3 regions of the Endozoicomonas sp. ALD068 genome follow, and region 2 is predicted to be linked to each of the others. Evidence: predicted binding sites of a transcription regulator. Region 2 holds the regulator's gene; each other region holds the start of a gene.

What was found. Region 2 encodes sigma-54, which starts transcription at its own class of promoters, with help from an activator protein. Its sites were predicted from a motif close to TGGCACNNNNNTTGCTNT; they were not measured.
Region 1: a site for sigma-54 is predicted at 1,616-1,633, ahead of urtA (urea ABC transporter substrate-binding protein). Genes of this name have one in related genera too.
Region 3: a site for sigma-54 is predicted at 4,211-4,228, ahead of ACO6V5_RS20620 (sugar phosphorylase). Genes of this name have one in related genera too.

What each region holds. Positions count from the first base shown of each region.
Region 1 covers NZ_JBLYNU010000004.1:6,025,851-6,032,895, forward strand. The annotation lists gene urtB (urea ABC transporter permease subunit UrtB) at 1-18, opposite strand, end outside; gene urtA (urea ABC transporter substrate-binding protein) at 264-1,571, opposite strand; gene ACO6V5_RS22480 (urease accessory protein UreD) at 1,858-2,790, shown strand; gene ACO6V5_RS22485 (urease subunit gamma) at 2,856-3,158, shown strand; gene ACO6V5_RS22490 (urease subunit beta) at 3,172-3,492, shown strand; gene ureC (urease subunit alpha) at 3,492-5,198, shown strand; gene ureE (urease accessory protein UreE) at 5,251-5,745, shown strand; gene ACO6V5_RS22505 (urease accessory protein UreF) at 5,735-6,403, shown strand; gene ureG (urease accessory protein UreG) at 6,415-7,045, shown strand, end outside.
Region 2 covers NZ_JBLYNU010000004.1:6,871,258-6,878,302, forward strand. The annotation lists gene pmbA (metalloprotease PmbA) at 1-370, shown strand, start outside; gene ACO6V5_RS24795 (AAA family ATPase) at 419-661, shown strand; gene ACO6V5_RS24800 (hypothetical protein) at 654-911, shown strand; gene mgtE (magnesium transporter) at 986-2,344, opposite strand; gene ACO6V5_RS24810 (HPr family phosphocarrier protein) at 2,533-2,802, opposite strand; gene rapZ (RNase adapter RapZ) at 2,802-3,659, opposite strand; gene ACO6V5_RS24820 (PTS sugar transporter subunit IIA) at 3,925-4,377, opposite strand; gene hpf (ribosome hibernation-promoting factor, HPF/YfiA family) at 4,392-4,703, opposite strand; gene ACO6V5_RS24830 (RNA polymerase factor sigma-54) at 4,874-6,328, opposite strand; gene lptB (LPS export ABC transporter ATP-binding protein) at 6,586-7,045, opposite strand, start outside.
Region 3 covers NZ_JBLYNU010000004.1:5,567,849-5,574,893, forward strand. The annotation lists gene ACO6V5_RS20610 (hypothetical protein) at 1-1,032, shown strand, start outside; gene ACO6V5_RS20615 (hypothetical protein) at 1,093-2,142, opposite strand; gene ACO6V5_RS20620 (sugar phosphorylase) at 2,448-4,163, opposite strand; gene galU (UTP--glucose-1-phosphate uridylyltransferase GalU) at 4,357-5,187, shown strand; gene ACO6V5_RS20630 (HAD-IIB family hydrolase) at 5,213-6,085, shown strand; gene ACO6V5_RS20635 (glycosyl transferase) at 6,145-7,045, shown strand, end outside.

The DNA of each region.
Region 1 (7,045 bases), 850 kb from region 2:
CCAGAGTCTCCAGGTCATAAAATTTCCAGTGAATAACTATGTGTTGGCCTGTCTTGTATTGGACAGGCGTTTGGTGATGGCATGAAAAAACTAACTTCTCATGCCATGTGATACCAATCGAACTTTCTAACTCCCTATTGCGCTGAAGATTTGGGCTTTAATCCTGCGTTGGCGATCGTCGCCTTGTCTTAAGGCTCAAATCTCCATGCTCATTACGGGAGTTAGAGAGCACTATTGCTATGACTTCAACAAAAGACGACTAATCAGTAGTTCTGACCAGAGCAGACACCTGATTCCAGGTTGTAGTTGCCGCACTTGATCGGGGCTGACCAGTCAGCAACAATTTTCGAGCTTTCGGGCAGATATTGAGTCCAGGCATCACCAATGACGCCCCCTTTGGTTTCCCAGACAATTTCAAACTGGCCATCGTCCTGAATTTCGCCAATCAATACCGGTTTGGTCAGGTGATGGTTGGTGTTCATCACTGCAATACCACCCGTCAGGTTGGGAACAGTGATGCCATACATGGCCGAACGGACGGCATCAACGCTGGTGGTTCCTGCTTTTTCAACGGCTTTTGTCCACATGTTGAAGCCAATATAAGTGGCTTCCATTGGATCATTGGCAACACGCTCTTCATTCTTGGTAAAGGTCTGCCAGGTTTCGATGAACTCATCGTTGATATCACTCTCGGCGCTCATAAAGTAGTTCCAGGCTGCCAGGTGGCCTACCAGAGGTGCAGTATCTATACCTGACAGCTCTTCTTCACCAACAGAGAAGGCAATCACCGGAATCTGTTCAGCAGCAATGCCCTGATTAGCCAGTTCTTTATAGAAAGGTACGTTGGCGTCGCCATTAATGGTGGAAATAACCGCCGTTTTTTGACCAGCTTTACCAAACTTCTTGATATCAGAAACAATGGTCTGCCAGTCAGAGTGACCAAAAGGCGTGTAATTGATCATGATGTCCGACTCTTTGATACCCTTGCTCTTCAGGTAGGATTCCAGAATCTTGTTGGTGGTTCTCGGGTAGACGTAATCAGTACCGGCCAGAACAAAACGTTTGACGCTGCCGCCCTCTGAACTCATTAGATAATCAACCGCAGGAATAGCCTGCTGGTTAGGCGCTGCGCCGGTGTAGAAAACGTTTTTGGATGACTCTTGTCCCTCATACTGAACCGGGTAGAACATCAGGCCGTTTAACTCTTCAACCACTGGCAGAACTGATTTTCTGGATACGGAAGTCCAGCCGCCAAAAATGACATCGACTTTTTCTTTTGCCAGCAGCTCACGCGCTTTTTCTGCAAACAGAGGCCAGTCAGAGGCAGGATCAACAACAACCGCTTCGAGTTTCTTACCCAGTAGTCCACCTTTCTTATTCTGCTCGTCCACCATCATTAAAACAGTGTCTTTTAATGTGGTTTCACTGATCGCCATGGTGCCTGACAGAGAATGTAAAACACCTACCTTGATGGTCTCTGCAGCCTGGGATATGACCGAAAAAGAGAGGGCGGCGGTTGCTGCAGAAGCTACAACCAGGCCCTTCGAGAGTTTTTTGAGGGAGCTCTTCATAGTTTTTATTAATCCTGTTTTTTATCCTTATGTGCGACAGTGTGACAGCAATGTGCATGCCAATATATTAAGTAACTGTCGTTCATTAGGAAAAGCTCTCACTTCTAACAGTTGAGTTAGAGTTAATTTCTTAATATCGTCTTGACAGTAGATGCCTTATTTCAGAACATCCTCGATCACCAATATGGTGCCTATGTATTTTTTTGGTGCTATTTAAGCTGACTTTATGGTCAAGAATGTCAGCAGTCGTATAAAAATAAAATGGAACATCTTTTGCAGGCCAGAGATGACCTTTAACAGTAAGGGCAGAAGTATGGGGCTGGCATTCAATCGACACTCTATCCCGCGATCCAACCCGGATACTGATTCCAATCAGGGTGACGTTGCGTCCGGAGACAGCGGCTGGCGTGCCGGAATTGCTGTGGAGCTGAAATACATGGACGGCCATACCCGCATGGGCCGCACGCGCCATTATGGTCCCCTGCGGATTCAACGTCCGTTCTGGCCAGAAGGTAAAGACCTGGCGCATCTCTATATTCTTCACCCGCCAGGAGGGTTGGTGGCCGGTGATGAGCTGATTCAGAGTTTTGAAGCCCACTCTGGTGCATCCGGACTGGTGACTACTCCTGCTGCAGGGAAAGTCTACTTTAATGGTAATGGCCGTCTTCAGAAACAGCTGACGTCCATGGTCGTTCAAGACAATGCCTGTCTTGAATGGTTGCCTCAGGAAACTATTATTTTCAATGGTGCAGAAGCGGAACTGAATACATCCATTGAGTTGGACGGCAATGGCTGCTACGCAGGCTGGGATATCGTTTGTCTTGGTCGTAAAGCCAGTGGCGAAGCCTTTGAGCAGGGCAGGGTGATCCAGAATCTTCACCTCACTCGTAACGATCAGCCACTTTATCGAGAAAGGCTGGAGCTGGCAGCGGGCTCACCTCTTGCTCAGTCCGTTCTTGGTCTTAATGGCCAGCATGTATTCGGTACACTGCTCATGACCTTTGAACAAGACCCCGGTTGTGATCATCTGCATGAAAGGCTGGAAGCCTGCGGAGGCTCTAAATGTACAGCCATTACCTGGCGAAACGGGGTTTTTATTGCTCGCTATCTGGGCAGCTCACCTGAACAGGCCAGAACACTGTTTACCTGGCTTTGGAATGAGCTCCGTGGCCAATTGAATGGCCGGAAAGGTTGTAAGCCCAGAATCTGGAATACCTGATTGTTGATGCCTATAACCTACCAATAGCGCATTAAAAGACCACAAGGATAAATTGGAGGGCTCTCATGGAGCTGACCCCCAGAGAAAAAGACAAATTGCTGTTATACACAGCGGCACTGGTTGCTGAACGTCGCCTTGGCAGGGGAGTAAAGCTGAATTACCCGGAGTCCATTGCGCTGATTTCGATGCACATAATGGAGGGCGCCAGAGACGGCAAGACAGTTGCTCAGCTGATGAATGAAGGGCGTGAAATCCTGACTCGTGACCATGTCATGGAAGGCATTCCCGAGATGATTCATGAAGTTCAGGTAGAAGCCACCTTTCCGGACGGCACCAAACTGGTGACGGTTCACAATCCCATTGCGTAGAGCAGGAGGTTTTATGATTCCAGGAGAGGTCATTGCCTGCGAAGAGGCAATCGACATTAATAAAGGGCGTGAGACCTGCGTTGTCTCCGTGGCCAATACTGGCGACAGGCCAGTACAGGTTGGTTCTCATTATCATTTCTATGAAGTGAACCCGGCACTGGCTTTTGATCGGGAATCCACTCTCGGTTTCCGGTTGAATATCCCGGCAGGAACCGCTGTCCGTTTTGAGCCTGGTCAGGATCGACAGGTTGAATTGGTGCGTTTTGCCGGAGCAGGCAAAATCTATGGTTTCCGTGGTGATGTCATGGGTGAGCTTGAGCAGGGAGATAAATAATGGCCAGAATGGAACGTCAAACCTATGTGGACATGTTTGGTCCGACTGTAGGCGACAAAGTACGTCTTGGTGACACGGATCTGTTCATCAGTCCGGAGAAAGACTTTACCGTTTATGGCGACGAAGTGAAGTTTGGAGGCGGCAAGGTTATTCGTGACGGTATGGGCCAGAGTCAGAGAACAGGGGCTGATGTTGTGGATACGGTCATTACCAATGCTCTGATTCTGGATCACTGGGGCATCGTAAAAGCGGATATTGGCATTAAAAACGGCCGGATAGAAAAGATAGGCAAGGCCGGCAACCCCGACGTGCAGGCCGGAGTCGACATCATTATTGGTCCCGGCACCGAAGTGATTGCTGGCGAAGGTCAGGTTGTCACTGCGGGGGGGATTGATGCCCATATCCACTTCATCTGCCCCCAACAGATAGAAGAAGCCCTGGCTTCCGGGGTCACCACCATGCTCGGTGGCGGCACCGGACCTGCTACAGGGAGCAATGCGACAACCTGTACACCCGGTGAGTGGCATATGAGTTCCATGCTGCAGGCTGTGGACAGTTTACCTATGAATATCGGTTTTCTTGGCAAAGGCAACGCCAGCATACCCGCAGCACTGGAAGAGCAGGTTCTGGCGGGAGCCATGGGGCTCAAGCTTCATGAAGACTGGGGGACCACTCCAGCCTCTATTGACTGTTGCCTTGGAGTGGCAGAGAAATACGACATTCAGGTAGCTATTCACACCGACACCCTAAATGAATCCGGCTTTGTTGAAGATACTATTGCCGCATTCAAGGGCAGAGTTATCCACACCTATCATACCGAGGGTGCCGGAGGCGGACATGCTCCCGATATTATCAAGGCCTGTGGTGAAGACTTTGTGCTTCCGTCGTCTACCAACCCGACACGTCCATACACCATCAACACGGTTGATGAGCATCTGGATATGCTGATGGTTTGTCACCATCTCGATCCGAACATTCCTGAAGATGTGGCTTTTGCCGACTCCCGCATTCGTCGAGAAACCATTGCAGCAGAAGATATTCTACATGACCTGGGCGCTTTCTCGATGATTGCTTCGGACTCCCAGGCCATGGGGCGGGTCGGTGAAGTGGTTTGTCGTACCTGGCAGACGGCTCATAAAATGAAAGTTCAACGGGGATTATTGCCTGAAGACTCATCGGCGGGTGTGGATAACTTCAGGGCACGCCGTTATGTGGCGAAATACACCATGAATCCGGCAATAACCCATGGTATTTCTCATGAAGTGGGCTCTGTCGAGCCGGGTAAGCTGGCTGACCTGGTGCTTTGGAAACCGGCATTCTTTGGCACTAAACCTTCTCTGGTATTAAAGGGTGGAGCGATTGCCATGGCACCTATGGGTGATCCCAATGCGTCTATCCCGACACCACAACCGGTTCATTACCGACCCATGTTTGGGGCTCTGGGTAAAACCGTTTCTGCTACCTCTCTTTCGTTTGTTTCGCAGGCCGCTTTTGAAAACGACATTGGCCGTAAACTAGGATTGAATAAAGTCGTTTCTGCGGTAAAAAATACCCGAACGATTCGCAAGAAAGATATGTTGCTGAACACCTGGCAGCCCCATATGGAAGTGAATCCAGAGACCTATGAAGTGCGTGCCGATGGCGAGCTGCTGGTCTGTGAACCGGCCAAAGTCGTACCTCTGGCACAGCGCTACTTTCTTTTTTAATCATTTTTTACAATAAATAGCCCAAAGCCAATCAAGCAAAGGAAAATAAGAAATGCTGAAGTTAACCAGGCGCCTGCAGGAAACTGATGTTCAGCACAATGATGAGCTATTGCTGCCATTTGATGAGCGCAAGAGAGGTCGTTTAAAAGCGACCACCCAGGGAGGAAGAGCAGCGGGAATATTCATCGAGCGCGGCGATGTTTTAAGAGACGGCACCCTGCTTCAGGCAGACAGCGGTGAAGTCGTATTGATTCGAGCCAGCGATGAAGAGGTCACAACCGCCAGTTGTGAGAATGCCCTGACGTTTGCCAAAGCCTGCTATCACCTTGGCAATCGCCATGTTCCGTTACAGATAGGTAATAACTGGCTTCGATTCCAGAAAGATCACGTTCTGGATGAAATGGTGATTTTACTGGGGCTGACGGTAGATCACACGGAAGCTCCTTTTGAGCCCGAAAGCGGTGCTTACGCCAGGGGGCATAGTCATCACCATCATCATCACTCTGGTGAGCACAGCCATGAGCCGGTAGAAAACCATGAATACTGAGGCATTACTTGGCCTTTTGCATCTATCCAGTCCAGCCCTGCCTGTTGGGGCTTTTGCTTACTCTCAGGGTCTGGAAACCGCTATTGATCGGCAATGGTGTTTTGATCGTGAGTCCACCTGCCATTGGGTCTCTCAGTTGCTCGGGCAGGGAATGGGTCGTCTTGATGTTCCGGTATTCTTTCGACTTTACGACGCTTTCCGGTCTGACGACAGGCCATCAGTTGAGCACTGGAACCGTCAATTGCTCGCCTTTCGAGAAACTCGAGAGCTTTATGATGAAGACTGTCAGGTGGGCAGGGCATTCAAAACCTGGCTGAAGTCTTTATTCCCGGAAGAATCCAGAGCGGACTGGCTGGAGATACCCTCCCAGGCAGCTATGTTTGCTTTATCGAGTTTATGTCACGGTATGGAGAAAGACATTGCCGCTATCGGGCTGCTTTGGTCATGGTGCGAAAATCAGGTGACAGCAGCAACCAAGGCGGTGCCTCTCGGACAGACCGATGCCCAGAAAATTTTGCACCATCTGGCCAGTGAAATTGGCCCTGTGATCGAGAGCGCCAAGACGATTCATGATCACGAATTGGGGAATAACCTGGTGCATTTCGCCATGGCCAGCAGCTGGCATGAGCACCAGTATTCAAGATTGTTCAGATCCTAGGAAGAAGAAATATGACTAGCAAGCAGACTCAAACCCTCCGCGTTGGTGTCGGTGGTCCTGTGGGGTCCGGTAAAACAGCACTGCTTACCAAACTCTGTGCATCCATGCGCCAGCATTATAATCTGGCAGTGGTGACTAATGATATTTATACGAAAGAAGACGCGCAGTTTCTGATTCGTCATGAGGCGTTGGAAGAAGATCGCATCATTGGCGTTGAAACCGGTGGATGTCCTCATACGGCTATTCGTGAAGATGCATCCATGAATCTGGCAGCAGTGGATGAGCTTTGTCAGAGACATCCGGGACTGGAAATGGTTTTGGTGGAGTCTGGTGGCGATAACCTCAGTGCAACCTTCAGCCCTGAACTGTCCGACCTGACCATCTACGTCATTGATGTTTCCGCAGGAGACAAGATTCCTCGTAAGGGAGGGCCGGGTATTACCCGTTCTGATCTGTTGATCATCAATAAAACCGATCTTGCACCTATCGTTGGAGCCTCTCTGGAAGTCATGGACAGGGATGCAAAAAAGATGCGCGGAGATCGTCCTTTCCTGTTCACCAACCTGAAAGCGGAGCAGGGTGTCCGTGAAGTGATCGACTTTATCGTTGACAAAGGCATGTTGGAAGCGAAAATGCCTGAAA
Region 2 (7,045 bases):
CCTGAGTACTTATTCTGCCCGTAAGCTGGGCATGAAGAGTACGGCTAATGCCGGGGGTGTCAATAACCTGTTCCTTGACTGCAATGCAGGCGGCAGGGAAGAGTTATTGAAACAGATGGGAACGGGCTTGCTGGTGACCGAGTTGATGGGGCAGGGTGTGAATATTGTCACAGGTGATTACTCAAGAGGTGCGGGTGGCTATTGGGTTGAAAATGGCGAAATACAGCATCCTGTCTCTGAAGTGACTATCGCTGGAAACCTGAAAGATATGTTTATGAATATGGTGGCTGCAGGGAGTGATTATGATCGCAGAGGGAGTATTCAGACCGGTTCGATTCTGATCAGTGAGATGACTCTGGCGGGTGAGTGATAAGGGTTCAGCCTGTTATCTATTTGGCTGAGTATAAAAGCAGGTTAAATGAATGATAATCACATTTTTAAAGGTTTGAGATATATCCGGAACGAAAGAGGTCAACCTCATCTGGAAGCACAATATGAACATTATCGTCCAAATGCAGGGTGGCAATCAGAAGAGCACTTTTCTGATGGAACGTTGAGATTGTTGGGTATTCTTTGGAGTTTGATGGAAGGTATGGGGGTTCTGCTATTGGAAGAGCCAGAATTATCACTCCATAGTGCAGCAAACTCCCCTGATGATTGATCGAATTCAAAGAAAGACAAAAACAAGGAGAAGGCAAATCATCATAAGTACCCACAGTGAAGCAATACTGAATAATGAGGGTATTGATCCAAATAGTGTGATCATTTTGGAGCCCGGCAGAGAGGGTAGCCAGATCCGAACAGTCAGCAAAGCTGAAAATAAAGCACTGGAAGCGGGTTTGATAGTGAGTCAAGTGATACTGCCAAAAAACCGACCTGCAAATGTCCAGCAGCCAGGGTTTTGGGGATGACACCGCTGTATGTCGCTACTGAGGATCAGTTAAAGCTGTTTCAATGATAAAGAGTTAGCAGACAGACTGCAGTGTCAGCCATAAAACAAGGCCGCCAGTCCCAGAAAGGATAGGAATCCAACAACATCGGACACTGTCGTTAGTATTATGGTGCCAGCTAATGCGGGATCTATGTTCATGGATTTGAGAACAACGGGCAGGCTGGCACCGACAATAACGGCAGTGCTGAGATTGATGATCATAGCACAGGCGATCACCAGAGAAATGACCGGGTCATGAAACCATAAGTAGGCAATCAGGGAAACCAGAGCAGCCCAGAGTATGCCATTGAGAAACCCTGCCATTAATTCACGACTGAGCAGCCATCGAAGGTTGGTCCGACTGATCTGGCCCAGTGCCATGCCCCGAATCACCAGGGTCAGAGCCTGTCCGCCAGCATTGCCGCCCATTCCTGCAACAATGGGCATCAGGACAGCCAGGGCAACGACCTTGTCTATGGTAGCCTGAAACATACCTATGACAGAAGCGGCAATAAAGGCTGTTATCAGGTTGATACCCAGCCAGACTGCACGCCGACGGGCTGTCTTCAGTGCGGGAGCAAAGGTGTCTTCATCGTCATCCAGGCCTGCCATGCTCATCATGGAGTGTTCGGCTTCTTCCCGGATAACATCTACCACGTCGTCAATCGTAATGCGGCCTAGAAGCTGACCATGCTCCGAAACTACTGGTGCTGATACCAGATCCTGCCGTTCAAACAATTGCGCAACCTGGCTGTCTTCCATATCGGCAGCGATAGGTTTCAGATCGGTCTGCATTACTTCAAAAACTGTGGCTGAAGGGGATGTGGTCAGGAGAACGGATAAAGGCAATGCCCCAATGTATTCGTCTCTGCGGTTGACGACAAACAGACTGTCTGTCATCTCCGGAATATCCTTGTGACGCCTGAGGTAACGAAGCACAACATCAAGCGTACTGCTGGGTCGGATGGTGATGACATCAGTATTCATCAGTCCACCGGCTGTGTCTTCCGGATAAGAGAGAACGGCTTCTACCCGTTGCCGGTCCTGGCTGTCCATAGAATCCAGCACTTTTCGGGTGATGGCGTCGGGTAGCTGCTGTAGCAAGTCAGCTATGTCATCAACGTCCTGACCTTCGGTAATGACTTTGAGTTCTGCCACATTCATCCTGTCCAGGAAAAACTGCCGGACTTCGTCGCTCAGCTCCTGCAATACGTCGCCTTCCATCTCTCGATCGATCAGGCGCCAGAGAAGGCTGCGAAGTTTGGGAGGGGAAGATTCAAGCAGGTGTGCCGCATCCGGAGCCGGAAGACCATTCAGCATACGCCTGAGTTCAGGAGAAACACCGTGCTCAAGGGCTTCGTTGAGCTCCTGAAATGCCTTGTCTCCGATACTCAGTTGTAGCTGTTGAACCATAGATGCGTATCCGGTTTTTTTGGTAGAAGTGTCTGAGTATCGAACTTCTGTTCTTTTAACCATCAAGTCTGATAGTCAGACTCAGTCATTTCACATGTCATTCTTTGTTAGCTTTGCCGGGCTTTCAATCTCTGGCAAAGCTTTTCGAGAGACCAGTATAAACAGGGATTTAATGATGAAAAGGGTGACTACTCACCCTCTTCAAAAAAATCATTGATCAGATTGCACAGAGCCGAACAGGCCTCTTCTTCATCATGGCCTTCAAATGTCAAATCAAGGACAGAGCCTTTTCCAGCAGCCAGCATCATGACGGCCATGATACTTTTCCCATCCACTTCACGGCCGTTAAAGCTCACCTTCACCTGGCTGGCAAAAGCCGTCGTTGTAGAAACAAATTTGGATGCTGCCCGAGCATGTAAACCAAGTTTATTAATAATGGTGATCTGCTTCTGGATCATTATTTGGAAAGCTCCCGATGTCTGACCTGAACACAGTCAAAACGTTCTTTGAGCCACTCGCCCAGTTTTTCACTAATAAATACGGAACGGTGCTGCCCCCCGGTACATCCGATCGCAATCGTCATATAACTGCGCTGTCCGGATTCGAACCTTGGTAACCATTTTTCCACGAATGTGCTGAGATCTTCAAACATCTCATTCACCATGGGTTCTGATGCCAGAAAATCTTTAACTGGCTGATCCTGACCAGTGAAGGATCTTAAGGCTTCAACCCAGAAAGGATTAGGCAGACAGCGAACATCAAAGACGTAGTCGGCATCAACTGGCATACCGTGCTTGAAGCCAAAGGACTGAATCATCAGGGTCATACTTTTGCTGGTGGAGCCGCAGAGTCGTTGTCTTATCTGTTCTCTGATTTCATGGACAGACAGTGGCGAAGTGTCCAGCCTAATATCAGCTTCTTCAGCCAGTGGGGCCAGCAGTTTCTTTTCCAGATTAATGGCTTCTGTCAGGGAAACCTTGTCATTGCTCAGAGGATGGCGACGGCGTGTCGAACTATAGCGCTTCATCAGGGTGTTGCTGTCTGCGTCGAGAAAGATTACTTGACACTCAACCCCCTGTTTTTTCAACTTTTCCAACAATGTCGGGAAGCGTTCCAGAGAGCCGGGCACATTACGAACATCGAGGCTGACAGCCATACGGTGCGGTTCGACCAGGTTGCTTTTAAGATTGGTTGGCAGATCATTCAGCATGCTGGCAGGAAGGTTGTCTACACAGTAAAAACCCTCATCTTCAAGGGCGTGAAGGGCGGAGCTTTTGCCGGAGCCTGAACGTCCACTGATGATGACCAGCTTCATGGTGTGTCCTTCCCGATTGTTTGACTGTGTAAACAGGTCTCTCACCTGGTTCCGAGTGAGGCAAGTCTATCAAAACCTAATGAGATTAGAACCAGTCGCTTTCTTTTATTTCTAGCATAGTCCGGATATTTCTATTCCATGCAGTTTTGAAGGATAAATAGGCTTTGTAGTGACAAAAGTGAAGAAGAAAGGATTTCTGAGCAAGAAACATTTTGCCTGCTTCTGTTATCAGATCAGCAAGCAAAATATTTTTTATCTACAGTCGTTAAACGGGGGAACAGATGATGCTGTAAAGTGCCTCGGAATTTTCTGCCGCTCGCATCTGACTTAACAATACTTCTGATTGAAAGCGCTCAGCGACAGCCTGCAATATATTGAGATGTTCCTGAGTATTTTCTTCCGGAACAATAAGTGCGAACACCAGATCGACCGGCTGCTTGTCCACAGAGTCAAAATCTATGGGTTCAGACAGTTTGATCAGAAGTCCGGTAGGATGCTGACAAGCACTGGAGCGACAGTGAGGCAGGGCTATGCCTTTGCCCAAACCGGTGGTACCGAGTCGCTCTCTGTTAATCAGCTTGTTAAACAGATCCTTGGTTTTGATAGCGGGAACATGCTCATTGATGATTTCCGCAACAATTTCCAGGATTTTCTTTTTGCTGGCCCCCTGCACATCGCAGAGGGTGCGCCCGGGGGTTAGAATGTTTTCAATAATCATACAACGATCGATGCTTACAGGCGGCCGTTGGCACCCTGTAGCCGGTCAAGCGTTTTCTCTTTGTGTTTTACCAGTTGTCGATCCAGTTTGTCCGACATGTCATCAATGGCAGCGTACATATCTTCAGCCTCAGCGGTTGCATTAATATCCGCCCTACGAACATGTAGAGTCGCTTCCACTTTGTGCTTCAGTTTCTCAACACTCAGAGTGACCTGAACGTTTGTAATCTGATCAAAGTGGGCGGCAAGGCGGTCGAGTTTCTTGGTGACATAATCTTTCAGAGCCTCAGTCACCTCTACATGATGTCCACTGATGTTGACTTGCATGTAACGCTCTCCTGCTGATCCCGATTCTCGACATTGGACTGCCCCCGGGATTGTACGGGCAACCCTGATTGAAAGTCTATCACTGTCAATGACAGTTAGCGCTGTTCTGAGACAAAAAATCTATGGGGCGATTTGTGGTATAAGGGCTTGTTACCTCAATCGCTGAAGGCTCAGATAAGCTGCTTGCGTTCATTCGATGGCGGTATATTCATTGATTCACGATATTTGGCGATGGTTCTCCTGGCCACTTTGATCCCCTGGTCCCCCAGCAAGCCGGCGATTTTGTTATCACTCAGTGGTTTTTTAGGGTTTTCATCGGATACCAGTTTTTTAATCAAGGCTCTGATGGCTGTTGATGAGCACTCTCCACCAGTGGCTGTGCTGACATGGCTGGAGAAAAAGTATTTCAGCTCAAACACGCCTCTTGGAGTGTGCATGTATTTCTGTGTAGTGACCCTGGAAATAGTGGACTCGTGCATATCCACCGCCTGAGCAATGTCTGCCAACACCAGGGGCTTCATGGCCTGCTCACCCTGCTCCAGAAAATCTTTCTGAAATTCAACAATCTTGCCCGCTACTTTCAGTAAGGTTTCGTTACGACTTTGCAGGTTTTTCAGAAACCAGCGGGCTTCCTGCAGCTGGTTCTTCATAAAGACATTGTCACGACTGTTGTTGGCACGTTGCACCATTGAGGCGTAATTGTTGTTGATGCGAAGTCTGGGCAGGGATTCTGAGTTCAGTTCAACCGCCCAGCGGTCCCTGACTTTGGTGACCGAAATATCGGGGGTGACGTATTCCGTGTCCGCCTGGCCGATTTCTGATCCGGGCCTCGGGTTGAGGCTTTGAACAAGGCTAAGGGCTTCCCTCAGTTGATGTTCTTTGAGACGGGTACGCCGCATGATTTGGGCATAGTCACGACTACCCAGAGCCTGTAGATGATTCTGGATCAGCAGACGTGCTTCTTTCAGGAAGTGGGTTTCTTGTGGCAGTTGATTGAGTTGAACTTCGAGACATTCTTTCAGGTTGGCGCTGGCACAACCCACCGGATCAAAGTGAAGAATCCGTCGTTGCATGACCTGAAGTTCTTCAAACGCCAGTTCCTCTACCTGTTCCTGTAGCGAGAGATAAATTTCTTCCAGGGAGTGAGTGAGGTACCCGTCATTATTGATGGCTTCGATCACAGCCAGGCCCATCAGCCTGTCTCTGTCAGTCATGGGAGTCAGGTTTAACTGCCATTCCAGATAGTCCTGGAGGGACTCATTGGCCCGGGAGCGGGCAAAAGGATCATGTTCTTCATCGGTTGCAGCGGGCAGGCTGGAATAGACATCATCCCATCCGGAGTCAACGGGCAGGTCATTGGGTATGCTGTCAGCCCACTGGGGCTCTTCTGGTTCCGGGGGCTGTTCTGCTTTTTCATTGAAGTCAACAGGCTGTTCCCCTTCATCACCAGATGCAGGTGGTTCTTCAACGGACTCTTCAGACTCCAGCATCGGATTGGATTCAAGAACTTCCTGGATTTCCTGCTGAAGGTCCAGAGTGGAAAGTTGCAGAAGCCTTATGGCCTGCTGCAGCTGAGGTGTCATGGTCAGCTGCTGGCCCATTTTTAGCTGTAAGGATGGCTTCATAGGCAACTGTATACCTTTACTTCGGTGTCTGCACTGAGGGTGCCAGATTTGATGCCATCAGCGCCTGACAGTTATATCTCAGTGTCTGCTCATTATTTTGATTGGGCTACTCTCCATGTCACTGGGATTATAATCACATCTGAAGCTTCGGGAAAGTGATTCATCAAGTCAGCCATGCAACATTCAGAACAAGAGTATGAAAATAAATCAGCTCAACATCTTTGCCCGCTTCTTTCGCGAGACCAGTCAAGAGATGATCAGAGACTGAACTGATGCCCGAGATAAACGTCACGAACCTTTTGATTAGCCAGGACAGTCTGACTATCACCCTCGGCAATAATAGTGCCTTCGCTGACAATGTAGGCCTTCTCGCAGATATCCAGTGTCTCCCGGACATTGTGGTCGGTAATCAGGACTCCGATGTCCCGGGCTTTCAGGTGCGTGATAATGGCCTTGATGTCACCAACAGAAATGGGGTCAACACCGGCAAAAGGTTCATCGAGCAGAATAAATTTTGGGTCAGTGCAAAGAGCTCGGGCAATTTCTACCCTGCGCTTTTCACCACCGGAAAGGCTCATACCCGGATTGTCCCTGATATGATTGATATTAAACTCTTCCAGCAATGACTCCATTTTTGCGATGCGATCTTTCCGGGAAAGGTCGGAACGGGTTTCCAATATCGAGAGCAGGTTATCGGTGACCGTCAATTTCCTGAAA
Region 3 (7,045 bases), 1.3 Mb from region 2:
TTTCAAAAGGATGATGCAGGTTCTCCGATCCAGAGCTTTTCTATAAAACGTGATTTCAATACTCTGTCGTATACCTCGTCAGACATGGTCGACACAAACGGCTATGCGGGGTTAGGTATTGAGTCCCTTGCATGGCTACCTGCAGGAGCGTTTGTTGCTCTTGGCTGGCTTTTGAAAAACTATTGGAACTCCGATCCATCACTGCTTATCCCAATGGATCAACTGGAAGCCAGTCAGGATGACCGGCCTGCAATCATCACCATGATGCTTCCCGGGAATAGCCAACAAAAAAATGACCAACAAAACCCGCCATCAACATCATCCGGTCAGCAAGCCACAGGTGGGTCAACCAGTGCCCAGATTAAAGGCTATGCCAGCGGCTCCCAGCTTTCTGGCTCTGACGGCGATGACAGAAACCCTGAACCACAACAGCATACCTTCGATTACAATTGTCACTTTGGTTCCTGTCACGGTATTTGTAAACTCCGATCACCAACTGGCATCTTGGCGAGGCCGAGAGCAGCCAGTAAATCTATCAGGAGAGGTCGTGATCCCGCCAGGGGATTTGTCTGTGATGTGCAGATGAAAACGAGCAGTGGTGAGCGGGCGCCCTGCGGGATTCGCTGCAGAGATAGGGAGAGGCTGTCAGAACACAAAATGCGATACCACACTGCGCCACTATTCTGTGATGTGATAGTGGTCGGGGGAGATGGTGAGCAGCGAGTATGCGGAGAAGTTCTTCATGTACTAGAGCAGGAGGATCACAACGACAGTAGATACCATGACGACGAATTGGATATTAGATGGTCGGATCCCAACAGAAGCCATCAGGTTCCCGGGTCAGTATTTTGTGACGTGATCCTATACGTGAATTTTAACGAGGGTCGCGTACATCGGATGACGCAGCAACTATGCGGGAGGATCTTCGAGAGTGAAGAAGGGCTGCTTCGTCACATAAGCAGACGCCACCAGGGATGCCATCACAGATGGAAAGACATAAGACCACCGGCAAACCTCCGGTGGCGTTTTTAACCCCATATCAGCGCCGCACTTTTGCGACAGTCTTAAGAGTGAGGGGCAGTCTATTCCCGATCAGCCTCCATGCTTTATTGTGGCGCCATTATTGTTGTTCGGATTATCGGGCCTGCGTCTTTGATGTATTCTTTTATGCCACATCAGGCCCCGAGCAGTCCTGAAGCCAAGTCCGCATGGCCACCGTCGACCATTGCAAATGGCGACTGTTACGTAACAGGTGTGTTGCCTGTGTTTTCTTCTTTTGTGATCCTTCAGGGCTGTATTACTCTGGCAGATTTGCCCGCATGCTCGCTGCCGACCACCCTCCCCGAACACTGTCACTTTACAGGTGTGTTGTTGCACGAGAGGGCTCTGTCGATCGAAGTCTTCATTGGGCGTTGAGCTTTGTTTCGGTCTTGCACCTGATTGTCGGAATTTACAAACGCCATTACAGTTATCTGCGAAACAATTTAAACCCAAAGTATGTTGGTGTTGTTCAGGGACTTCGTCTCCACCGTCAGAGTCAGAATACTGGCGGCTGGTGATAGTGCCTCTGAACCCTGAGGTTGTTCCTGAGGCTTGCCGGGTCGATGATTCCGATAGTTGGCCTTGTTGTTGGTTATCTCCGGAGCTGAGCGTCATAGTGTTGATCATAAACGGATAATCCTGGCTCGACTCTTGTTGTCCAATCGGGTTGAACATCGGTGAATCGGAGTTCCAATAGTTGCTTAAAAACAAACCGACAGTGATAAACGATTCTAAAGGTAGCCGTGAATAAGTTTTGGAGCTTTGCGTGTCACGGCTGGTCAGGATCAGTTCGTAAGCAACCAGCCACTGGGAGGCGTAAAGCAAATGCCACGAAACCGACTCAATAATGATCGTTATTAGCCCGAAAATACCGGGTCCGAAGGGTGTGTCATTTGCCGGGGAATCCTGGTCTGAATGACCGTTGTTGCTGGCAATGATTGAAGGAGTGTTCGGCAAAGTATGCGGGTCATGCTGTTTGATAGAAAAGCTTTTGTCTGGAGAACCTGCATCCTGTTCAAGCTCGACAACAAAGTGTCTTATTGACGCCTGGCAGGCGATAGACAGCAACAGCAGTGCTGCAAAGAGTGGGTGTTTGATCACTTTATTCTTACATCCTGGTTTGCCCTGGAAAAAGTGTAGACCAGAGAAATAAGCGTGCTTTCTGGCAAAGAGATTCTGTTAAAAACTCATTGAAGCACTGCTGTATCCATTGTTGTGCCCGAAGAGTGTGATCACGAGCTATTCGACGGGTAGATGGATGACTTCGGTCACTTATTTAGACGATTGGTGTCTTATGATAGTTCCGGATCGCCTGACAAAAGATATCACCCTCATCAAAGAGGGTATTGTTAGAAACCTGGTAACGAGTTGTTGGAGTTATGCGAGACCCTCGATTGGGCGAGGGTTTAAGGCGTTTTTGCTAACCACAACACTTGATAGGGCTTGAGTTGCAGGTCCTGTAGGGTCCCGCTGCCCAGTAAATCGAACCAGCCGATATAGTCTGGCTGGTTCAACGTTTGATGGGCCGATGTCAGGTTGTGAATAGCCACCAGTTTCCGGCGGCCACAGGGAGATGTTCGCAAGAATGTAAAAATACCGGGCGCCATATCCAGAATGGTTTGAGAGGCATTGGGATGAAAGCAGGGTTCCTGTTTGCGAATTCTGATGTGATTCAGCAACGAATGGAAAACCAGCGACCGAATCGAAACCGGGTTTTCCAGCTCAGGCAATAATTCTTCCAGTAACCACTTGCGACGATTGATTGAGCGGGTTCTGCCACTGCTCTCGACGCCTGCCAAATCATTATCTGTAGCAAACAGGCTGTGTATGTAAAAAGCAGGTATTCCGCGCATTCCCAGCATGATGAGCTGGGAGCAGAGGAATCGCTGCACTTGCCATTGGTCCTCGCCCCTTCTCGTCCCTTTCATGGCATCAAACAGGGCAATATTGATCTCATAAGGTGACTCAGTGTTGTCCGAAAGAGTGCGCATGCTGACGAACCCCCCAAAACGGTGCATGCTGTCGATCAGCTCTGAAACTTCATTTTCCGGGATTACCCCCGCCAACGGGCGCAGGCCGACGCCATCATGAGAGGCAGTAAAGTTCAGAACGGTACAGCTCTCGGGGTAATCGGGCAGCTTGCGGGCCCATTGCACAAGGTATTTTTCTGTGCCCCGATTGAGTGCATGCAGTATCAGAGGCGGCAGGGCAAATTGATAAACCATGTGAGCCTCATCCTGGTCCCCGAAATAACTGATGTTCTCATCGTGGGGGACATTGGTTTCAGTCAGCAGTGTGCTGCCAGGGCAGGCTCTCTCCATAATCAGTCGGAACAGTTTCACGATGGCATGGGTCTCGGGCAGGTTTATGCAATGGGTGCCCGGTTTCTTCCAGAGAAAAGCGACGGCATCCAGCCTGATTACCATGGTGCCGCGGGCCAGATAGAAAAGCAGGATGTCCACCATCTGAATCAGCACATCGGGGTTTTTAAAGTTCAGATCCATCTGATCTTCACTGAAGGTGGCCCAGACGTGTTTCAGCCCTCGCCTTGTATGAATAGGCACCAGCAGGGGGGAGTTTCTTGGGCGGGTCACTTCACTGAGATCAGTGTCCGGGTCTTCTTCAATAAAGTAATCCCGGCCGGGCTGATGACCACTGACAAAGTCGGCAAACCAGAGACTTTCCCGGGAGACATGGTTAATCACCAGATCCGACATAAGCTGATAGTCACTGGCGATGGCTTCGATATCCTGCCAGCTTCCCAGCTGCTCATTGACCGACAGGTAATCAATCACAGAAAAGCCATCATCCGAGCTGTAGGGAAGGTAGGGAAGAATGTGAAGGGTATTAATAACCTCGTTCAGATAGCCATCAAGAAATCCCTTCAAGACCTGAAGAGGTGGCTGTTCACTGTTGTCATAGAGGGTGTCGCCATAGGTAATCAGAAAGATATCTTTTTCTGACCAGCCAGTGACTGTTTTGGGAGGGTTTTCATGAAGGTGATACTGAACTCTACGGACAATTCTGGCGGCTATCTCGCCCGCTTCCTGTCCATAAGGGAAGGTCAGAAGCTGAGTCATGGCCTGATGAAACTCATGGAAGGCTTTAGGATAACTTTGCACGATACATCTTCCCCTTTGGCAATGTTTTTTAGTACTTTTTCTTCTTTGCAGCAGGAGTCATGCCACTCCCGTATTTATAAAACCTTCAATCATTGTAAATGATGTTGACCCCGGCGGGTGGTTTTCTGAATTGGCACGACTTCTGCTTATAGCCTGATGAGATGCAAAACTTCTCAATAAGACGAGCAATAATATGATTAAAAAATGTCTGTTTCCTGTTGCGGGGTATGGAACCCGCTTTTTACCCGCCACCAAGTCCATGCCCAAGGAGATGCTGCCTATTGTTGATAAACCCCTAATTCAATATGGCGTAGAAGAAGCCATGCTTGCAGGTCTGACTGACCTGGGGTTTGTCAATGGCAGAAACAAACGGGCGATTCCGGATCATTTTGATATTAACTATGAACTGGAAGCGGAAATCGCTGGCAGTGGCAAAGAAGAAAAACTGTCGACCATTCGAGAAGTGATGGCGGCCTGTACTTTTTCCTATACTCGACAGAACCAGATGCAGGGGCTGGGGCATGCCATTCTCTGCGGACGAACTCTTATGGGCGATCAGCCTTTTGGTGTGGTGCTGGCCGATGATCTCTGTATTAACGACAGTGGTCCGTTGGTTATGTCGCAGTTGGTCAATCTTTACAAGCAGTTTCGCTGCACCATTCTGGCTGTTCAGGAAGTGCCCGAATCCGAAGTCGATAAATACGGTGTGATTGCCGGTGAAGCCCTGAGCGATAACCTGATCCGTGTGACCGATATGGTGGAAAAACCAGCCCCTTCGCAAGCACCCAGTAATCTGGCAGTGATTGGACGTTATGTCCTGACACCGGATATTTTCGACATTATTGAGAACACTGAACCCGGAATAAACGGAGAAGTGCAGCTGACTGACGCCATTCTGACTCAGGCCAGACAGGGCTGTGTTATTGCCTGCAAGTTTGAAGGTGAGCGCTTTGACTGTGGCAGTGTCAGTGGTTTTGTCGAGGCCACCAATACCATCTACCAAAAACGTCTGGACAGAGTTTGAGTCGATGTGCAACAGCAAAAAGGCGATGACGAAGCTGGTCATATTTTCCGACCTCGATGGTACCTTGCTGGATCATGATAGCTACAGCTGGGCGGGGGCAAAACCCGCTTTGGACCGGTTGAGAGAGCAAAATATTCCGGTTGTTTTCAATACCAGCAAAACCCTCAGTGAGGTACTGCCTCTGCAACTGGAGATGGCTCTGGATCATCCATTTATTACCGAAAACGGAATGATTACCACCATCCCGGCTCACTACTTTCAGTCGTCTGATACTGACAAGAATACCCATTACTTCCATGGTCAACCCTACAAGGCGATACGCAGGGTACTGAAACAGTTTCGCGAGCAGTACGGCTTCCGGTTCAGGGGCTTTGGCGATTGCTCTCATAGTGAAATAGCCGATCTCTCCGGGCTAAGCCTGGAGGAGGCTAAACTGGCAGCAGACCGAAAAGCCAGTGAACCTTTGGTCTGGGAAGACAGTGATAAGGCATTGGAGCAGTTTGAAAGGCAGCTTGCTGAAGAAGGATTACAACTGACCCGGGGTGGGCGTTTCTATCACGTATCCGGCAAGGGGGATAAGGGTTCGGCGGCGAAGAAACTGTTCAAACACTACCTGAAAAACTTTCCGGAGTGGACGTGGATATCCATGGGTCTGGGCGACAGCTTCAACGATCTGCCCATGCTGGAAGTAGTCGATATTCCTGTTCTTGTAAGTTCTGAAAAAAGTAAACAGCCCATTACAGAACATCTGTCTAATATTAAGTACACAAAATCAGTCGGGCCTGAAGGTTGGAATGAAGCGGTATTGGAGGTTCTTGATTCTCTTCAGGAAGGTCATGAGCCAGTCTGTCCTCCAAAAGACGGCTCTATAAAAGACTGCTCTTTACAAGACGGGTGAGCTGGACTGCAGAGTGTGATCAGAGCATAAAGCGCTAACGAAAAGAAGGGAAAGCATTTATGGGCGATTTTTACCAGAATGGCACTATCACCAATTTCCATAATTTGAGAGTACGTTCGGTTGAAGATATGGAGCAGGAGCTGCAGGCCTTTTCCCGCCAGCGCCCTATGTCTCTGGTCTTGCCTTCGCTGTTCTCCGAGCTGCAGGGACCAGCCTTGAATAATATTGTTCAGGAGCTTAGCCAGGTGGGTTATCTTTCCGAGATTGTTATAGGTCTGGATAGAGCCAACGAAAAAGAATTTTCCTATTCAAGAGACTTTTTTGCCCAGCTGAATCAGCACCACCGGATTCTATGGCAGGATGGTCCCGGACTTCGTGAAATTGACCGTCTGCTTGAAAGTAAGGGGTTGGCGCCTAAAGAGGCTGGTAAAGGAAGAAACGTCTGGTACTGCTACGGTTATGTGCTGGCTTCAGCCAAGTCAGAAGCAGTGGCTCTGCACGACTGTGATATCGTGACCTACCAGAGAGATCTGCTGGCCAGGCTACTCTATCCGGTAGCTAATCCTGCGTTTAGCTATGATTTTTGCAAGGGCTATTATGCAAGAGTCGCTGATAACAAACTTAATGGCAGGGTCAGCCGTCTTCTGGTGACGCCTCTGTTGCGAGCCCTGAAAAAAATTCTTGGCCCTATGGACTATCTGGAATACCTCGACAGTTTTCGTTATCCCCTGGCCGGTGAGTTTTCCATGCGAACCAGTGTTTTCAATGACATCCGGATTCCCAGCGACTGGGGTCTGGAAATAGGGGTACTGTCAGAAGTTAAGAGAAACTATTCCAATAAACGGCTGTGTCAGGTTGATATTGCCGATGTTTATGATCACAAACATCAGCCTCTATCGGAAGAAGATCGCAATGCCGGTCTGTCGAAAATGAGCCACGATATTATCAAGGCCGTGTTCA